DNA from 3 places in the Idiomarina sp. UBA3176 genome. Region 3 is predicted to be linked to each of the others. Evidence: predicted binding sites of a transcription regulator. Region 3 holds the regulator's gene; each other region holds the start of a gene.
The links. Region 3 encodes NrdR, which represses ribonucleotide reductase genes. Its sites were predicted from a motif close to AAACACNANATNTNGTGTTT; they were not measured.

Region 1 (2,273 bases), on a different contig from region 3:
ATTATCGCTTTAAAGAAGCCGGAGTCATAAATGGCCTCATCAGACAGGAATTCTCCTGTAAAGGCGGTATTGTTCGATTTAGACGGCACGCTGCTTGATACAGCCCCAGATCTGGGTGCTGCACTGAACGCTGTATGCGAACAATACGAACGCCCTGCTATTACGGCTGAGGTGTTTACGCCAGTCGCGTCGCATGGCTCCAGAGGTATGCTGCAGCTAGCTTTTGCCAATGAGTACAGCGACATGGAAGCCGAACTCAGGCACGCTTTTCTCAGTGCTTATAAACAAAATATAGCCACTCATACGCAACCCTACCCTGGGGTTTTGGAGCTACTTGCCGTGCTGCAGCGTGAATCTATTCAAGTTGCTATAGTCACCAATAAGCCAGAGCGCCTAACCCAACAATTATTGCCTCACTTCCCGGAGTTTGAAGCTATTCGTGTGGTCGTAAGCGGTGATACCTTAAGCGTAGCAAAGCCTTCGCCGGAACCTTTATTCTATGCGGCTGAAAAGCTGGGAATAGAACCTGCCGACTGTCTTTATGTCGGAGATGCGGAACGGGATATCGAAGCTGGTCGCAATGCCGGCATGGTTACTGTGCTTGCTGAATATGGTTATATTAGCAATGAGGATCAGCCGCAACGCTGGCAAGCCGACTATCATATCGCCTCACCACTGGAGTTACTGAAGTTACTAGCTATTGATAATTCTTGATCTATAAACATCTTTTAAAAGATCAAAAAAATATATAGCAAGATTACCAGCGCAAACTCACGCCAAACAAAGGCTGACAAAAAATCAAGATTTCTAAATCAAAATTATTCCTGTTTTTGCCCGTAAATTTACTTGATCGAAGTGGCAGTTAGACCTAGCATACTCTTCATTCCCAAGACACTAGATATTGTGTAAATATCGCCCTGTACAACTAATAAGCACAATATCTTGTGGCTACAAACATATAACAAAAAGCTAAGAGTCGGCGCAAAATGAACGAGCAACTTTATGTCACTAAACGCAGCGGCGAACGCGAACCGCTAAACCTCGATAAAATTCACCGGGTTATCATGTGGGCCGCTGAAGGTCTTAACAATGTTTCAGCTTCTCAGGTCGAAATCAAGTCTCACATTCAGTTTTACGACGGTATTAAAACCGAAGATATCCACGAGACCATCATCAAAGCTGCAGCTGATTTAATTTCAGAAGAAGCGCCCGACTATCAATATATGGCTGCGCGTCTGGCTATTTTTCACTTGCGCAAACGGGCCTACGGTAAGTTTGAGCCACCGCGTCTTTACGACCAGGTCAAAAAGATGGTTGCAGAGCATCGCTACGATGAGCACCTGCTGGAAGACTATACTGAAGCAGAATTTGACCAGATGGACGAAATTCTGGATCACTGGCGTGACATGAACTTCTCGTACGCGGCCGTTAAACAGCTAGAGAACAAATATCTGGTTCAAAACCGGGTTACCGGCGACATCTATGAAAGCGCTCAGTTCTTATACATTCTGGTAGCGGCTTGTTTGTTTGCCAACTACCCGAAAAGCACTCGTATGGACTACGTTAAACGTTTCTACGACGCCGCTTCTGAATTCAAAATCTCGCTACCAACACCTATTATGTCGGGTGTGCGCACGCCTACGCGTCAGTTCAGCTCCTGCGTTCTGATTGAAGCCGGCGATAGTCTCGATTCTATTAATGCCACTTCAAGCGCCATCGTAAAATACGTATCGCAGCGTGCCGGTATTGGCATTAACGCAGGGCGTATTCGCGCTCTGGGCAGCCCGATCCGTAACGGTGAAGCCTTCCACACAGGTTGTATTCCGTTCTATAAATATTTCCAGACAGCGGTAAAAAGCTGTTCGCAAGGTGGTGTTCGTGGTGGCGCCGCTACCCTGTTCTACCCGCTTTGGCATCTGGAAGTTGAAAGCTTATTGGTACTGAAAAACAACCGCGGTGTTGAAGAAAACCGGGTTCGCCATCTGGATTACGGTGTGCAGTTTAACCGCACCATGTACCAGCGTCTGATTAAAGACGATTACATTACCTTGTTCAGCCCGTCGGATGTGCCAGGCCTTTACGACGCATTCTTTGAAGATCAGGACGAATTTGAGCGTTTGTACCTTCAGTACGAGCAGGATGAAAGCATCCGCAAAAAACGTATTAAAGCCATTGAGTTGTTTGGTTTGTTTATGCAGGAACGCGCCAGTACTGGCCGTATCTACGTACAAAACGTTGACCACTGCAACACGCACAGCCCGTTCGATTCTAAA
Region 2 (2,273 bases), on a different contig from region 3:
CAGAACATAGCGGCCTGAATGTGCCAGGTACGGGTTAGTGAGTAGGGGAACCACTCTGAAATATTAATGCCGTAGAATTCCTGTCCTTCGACTGTGTAGTGTGCGGTTAAGCCACCCAGTAAAACTTGTAGCGAGAACAACGCAACCACAATAAACAGGTATTTACCTAAGGCTTTTTGTGACGGCGTGAGCTTAATTTTGGCTATGGGGTCATGCTCTGGAGCAACAGGGTCTTCTTCGTCGTGTTGACGTAAAAACGCCCATGCCCAGATTAAGAAGCCAACACCGGCAATTAAGAGAATAACACTGACAATTGACCAGATAATATTTTCCGCGCTAGGCACGTTATCTATCAAGGTTTCATGTGGCCAGTTGTTGGTATAAGTAATATCTGAGTCAAAACGTTCTGTCGACGCGGCCCATGCTGTCCAGAAGAAAAAGTCGTTCATTACCGCACGACGTGCTTCTGAAGGAAGCGTATTTTCTTTCATGGCGTAGTTAACGCGGGTAGGGCGTAGCTCCGGATCATCGCTAAACAGTTTTGAGTAATACTCGCCGGTTTGCTCAATGGCCTGAATGCGTCGTTCGCTCAGAATAACGGTATCTGAAGCTTTATCGTAAGTATTGGTCCGATACTCTTCTTTTAGCTCGTACTCTAGTTGGTTTTGCTGCGAGCCCGCTAGCTGTTCGTAGGGTTTACCAAAGACTTCGTTGGCGCGAATGTCCAGCCAGGCCAGAAGTTCGCGGTGTAGCCAGTCAGCTGTCCAGTCGGGCGCCTGATAAGCACCGTGCCCCCAAATTGAACCCAGTTGCATGCCACCAACAGACTGCCAGGCGGTTTGCCCGTCTAAAACAGACTCTTCGGTTGCAATGACTTTGCCATTGGTACTCATGAACTTATCCGGAATAGGCGGAGCTTCCCGGTAAACTTCCGTTCCAAAATACCCTAAAAGTCCAAAGGTAATTGCGAGAACCGCAATTAACGTCCACCAAAGCTTACGATAACCGGCCATAATTGACCTCCTTGATGCTGAACAGCTTCATATTGTTACTCCATAGATTTATGAGCAGAGAATTTTTATTAATTCGCTATGCATTCATCTAATTGCAATATTGAGGCCATATTTTAATTTATTGATAAATAAGGAATTTAATTTTAAAAGGGTATTTATGACTTAAGTTTATTAGGTTGTTTTTACTTTTATGGTTAAAAATACCCGAAAGGTTATTTCTACCCTTTAATGGGTATCTCTTTAAGGCTCCTGTCATTTCTTTCTTCTCGCTTAAATCTTGAGCGGGATCAATGCGCCCGAAACAGACTTAACTATGCTGAAGCACAATATGTAGTGATTATTTTTAAATTAATAACAATATATGGTGGTTTATGCCAGTTTCCCCTACAAGCCTACATTACAGTGCGGAGCAAGTTGTCTGGCAAGAAGTGCCGGGAGAAGTTGCCTTAGCCTACACCATTACCGGCTGTCCGGTTGGCTGTAAAGGCTGCCACAGTGTGGATAGCTGGCCGGTGGGAAGCGGGTCGCCTTTAACGCAGGAACATCTGGCACAGCAGCTGCAAAAATACCGTGGGTTAATAACCTGTGTTTTATTTCTTGGCGGTGAATGGCAGCTCGCAGCACTACTGAAACTATTAAAGCAAGTACGAAACGAAAGGCTGGAGACCTGCCTGTATACAGGCTATGAAAGCGTCTCTATATCCCTTCGCGAACAACTGACTTACTTAAAAACCGGGCCGTGGATTGCTGCCCGGGGCGGGCTGGAAAGCCCAACCACCAACCAACGCTTTTATGATTTACGGACCCGGCAGTTATTGAACTGCAAGTTTCAAACAGGAGAATAATTATGTTGCGCTTAAACGAGGAACAAGTCACTGGCAAAGTCGATTTCATTCACGAGTATCTGCATGCTCAAAACGCGGCCGATGGCTCGAAAATGGATGCCAACGCCAATGTCACACAAAAGAATATAGCAACGCTTGAAGCCGAGTTAATGAAAGACTTTTTTGTGCAGGTTAACCGTAAGCAAGTCAGCAATAAAATCAGTGAGCTTTTTGGTAACGAGCTGGCAAAAGAATACGTTCGTCAAATTGAAGACCATGAAATTTACGTGCATGACGAAACCAGCCTTAAACCTTACTGTGTTTCGGTCACTATGTACCCGTTCTTACGTGATGGCTTAACCAAGCTGGGCGGTGAATCTCAGGCACCCAAGCACCTGGAATCGTTTTGCGGCACCTTTGTTAACTTTGTTTTTGC
Region 3 (2,273 bases):
TCAGCCAGAATCGTTGCAGCACCACTCAGTATGGCATCGGCCTGTGCCCGAAAAAACTGCACGTCACTGCGGGCGGCAGAGGACGTTATCCATTGACTGCGGCCATCTGACAACGCCGTTTTTGCGTCTAGCGAGGTTGCCATTTTTAGGGTTACCCACGGGCGTTGCCGTGTCATTCGGGAAATAAACCCCGGATTCAGACTCTCTGCAGCCGATTGCAGTACACCGACGTCCACAGAAATACCAGCAGCTTTTAGACGCTGAATACCATTACCGCTAACCCGTGGGTTTGGATCCTGCATTGCAACCACAACACGTTTTACTCCGGCCTCAATTAACGCATCGCAACAAGGAGGCGTACGGCCTATATGACTGCATGGCTCCAACGTGACGTAGGCCGTTGCGCCCCTGGCTTTTTGCCCGGCCGAGCGCAAAGCATGTACTTCAGCGTGAGGCTCGCCAGCCTGATGGTGCCAGCCTTCGCCGACAACCTTATTATCAGAAGTAATTACGCAACCCACCGCAGGGTTTGGCCGGGTCGTCATCAGCCCACGCCGTGCCAGCATTAACGCACGGTGCATCATTTGATGGTCAAAGTACTGCGGGTTTAACTCAGTCATTAAGGCGCGCTATTTCTTCACCAAATTCGCGAATGTCCTCAAACGAGCGATAAACAGAAGCAAAACGAACGTAAGCAACCTTGTCTATCTGCTTGAGATTTTCCATTACCAGACTGCCGACGAAGTTACTGCTTATTTCACGCTCACCGGTTGCCCGGATACTGGATTTAATCTTGTTAATAGCCTGCTCCATCAACTCGAGACTCACAGGCCGCTTTTCCAGCGCTCTCAGCAATCCATTTCGGAGTTTATCTTCGTTAAATGGTTCGCGGGAACCATCAGTTTTGATAACCCGCGGCATGACCAGCTCAGCGGTCTCAAAGGTTGTAAAGCGTTCCTTGCAATGATTACATTCACGCCGGCGACGAACCGAGGCACCATCCGCAACCAATCGCGAATCGATAACCTTAGTATCCTGTGTGCCGCAAAATGGACAATGCATTGCCTGACTCCTTTATGTGCGCTCTACAACTGATCGCAATTAACCGTAAACCGGAAACTTAGCGCATAACGCTTTTACTTGCTCGCGAACTTCATTAATTTTGCTTTCGTCAGCAATGTCATCCAGCACGTCGCAAATCCAGTTGGCGACCTGCTCAGCCTCAGCTTCTTTAAAGCCGCGGCGAGTAATTGCCGGCGTGCCTAAACGCAGACCTGAAGTGACAAAAGGTGAGCGCGGGTCATTAGGAACCGCATTTTTGTTTACGGTAATGAACGCGTTACCTAAAGCCGCATCAGCGTCTTTGCCAGTAATATCTTTGTCGATAAGGTCGACCAGGAATAAATGATTCTGAGTGCCGTTCGACACAATTTTGTAACCGCGCGCCTGCATGGTTTTTACCATGGCATTGGCGTTCACTAACACCTGCTTTTGGTAGTCTTTAAATTCTGGCTGCAGCGCCTCCTGAAAAGCCACCGCTTTACCCGCGATTACGTGACACAGCGGCCCACCCTGATTACCCGGGAATACCGCACTATTTAACTTCTTGTGTAACTTTTCATCATCGCTGCCGGAAATAATCAAACCGCCACGAGGACCCGCCAGAGTTTTGTGCGTAGTGGTAGTGACAACATGAGCATAAGGTACAGGATTCGGATAAACGCCGGCAGCAACCAGACCCGCTACGTGCGCCATATCAACCATTAAATAAGCATCAACTTTATCGGCAATTTCACGGAATTTTGCCCAGTCAACAATGCCTGAGTACGCAGAGAAACCTGCGACGATAACTTTCGGTTTATGTTCCAGCGCCAGCTTTTCAACTTCGGCATAGTCAATTTCACCGGTGGATTCATCCAGACCGTATGAAACCGCATTGTAAAGTTTGCCCGAAAAGTTCACACCAGAGCCGTGTGTTAAGTGACCGCCGTGAGCCAGGCTCATACCAAGAAAGGTATCGCCGGCTTCCATCATTGCCATAAAGGCAGCGGTGTTGGCTTGAGAACCGGAATGCGGTTGTACGTTTGCGTACTTGGCGCCGAACAATTCTTTTGCCCGCTCAATAGCCAAGTCTTCTACTTTATCAACAAACTCACAGCCGCCGTAGTAACGCTTGTGCGGATAGCCTTCTGCGTATTTGTTGGTCAGTTGTGACCCCTGAGCCTGCATTACCCGCGGACTGGTGTAGTTTTCCGATGCTATCAACTCAATGT

Region 1: a site for NrdR is predicted at 931-950, ahead of nrdA (class 1a ribonucleoside-diphosphate reductase subunit alpha). Genes of this name have one in related genera too.
Region 2: a site for NrdR is predicted at 1,333-1,352, ahead of nrdG (anaerobic ribonucleoside-triphosphate reductase activating protein). Genes of this name have one in related genera too.

Annotation. Positions count from the first base shown of each region.
Region 1 covers NZ_DEXU01000023.1:372,452-374,724, forward strand. Annotated here, with positions in the region: gene ubiG (bifunctional 2-polyprenyl-6-hydroxyphenol methylase/3-demethylubiquinol 3-O-methyltransferase UbiG) at 1-30, shown strand, start outside; gene B2U97_RS11375 (HAD family hydrolase) at 31-714, shown strand; gene nrdA (class 1a ribonucleoside-diphosphate reductase subunit alpha) at 987-2,273, shown strand, end outside.
Region 2 covers NZ_DEXU01000020.1:29,594-31,866, forward strand. Annotated here, with positions in the region: gene B2U97_RS08125 (nitric-oxide reductase large subunit) at 1-1,013, opposite strand, end outside; gene nrdG (anaerobic ribonucleoside-triphosphate reductase activating protein) at 1,385-1,858, shown strand; gene nrdD (anaerobic ribonucleoside-triphosphate reductase) at 1,861-2,273, shown strand, end outside.
Region 3 covers NZ_DEXU01000017.1:72,040-74,312, forward strand. Annotated here, with positions in the region: gene ribD (bifunctional diaminohydroxyphosphoribosylaminopyrimidine deaminase/5-amino-6-(5-phosphoribosylamino)uracil reductase RibD) at 1-620, opposite strand, end outside; gene nrdR (transcriptional regulator NrdR) at 613-1,062, opposite strand; gene glyA (serine hydroxymethyltransferase) at 1,102-2,273, opposite strand, start outside.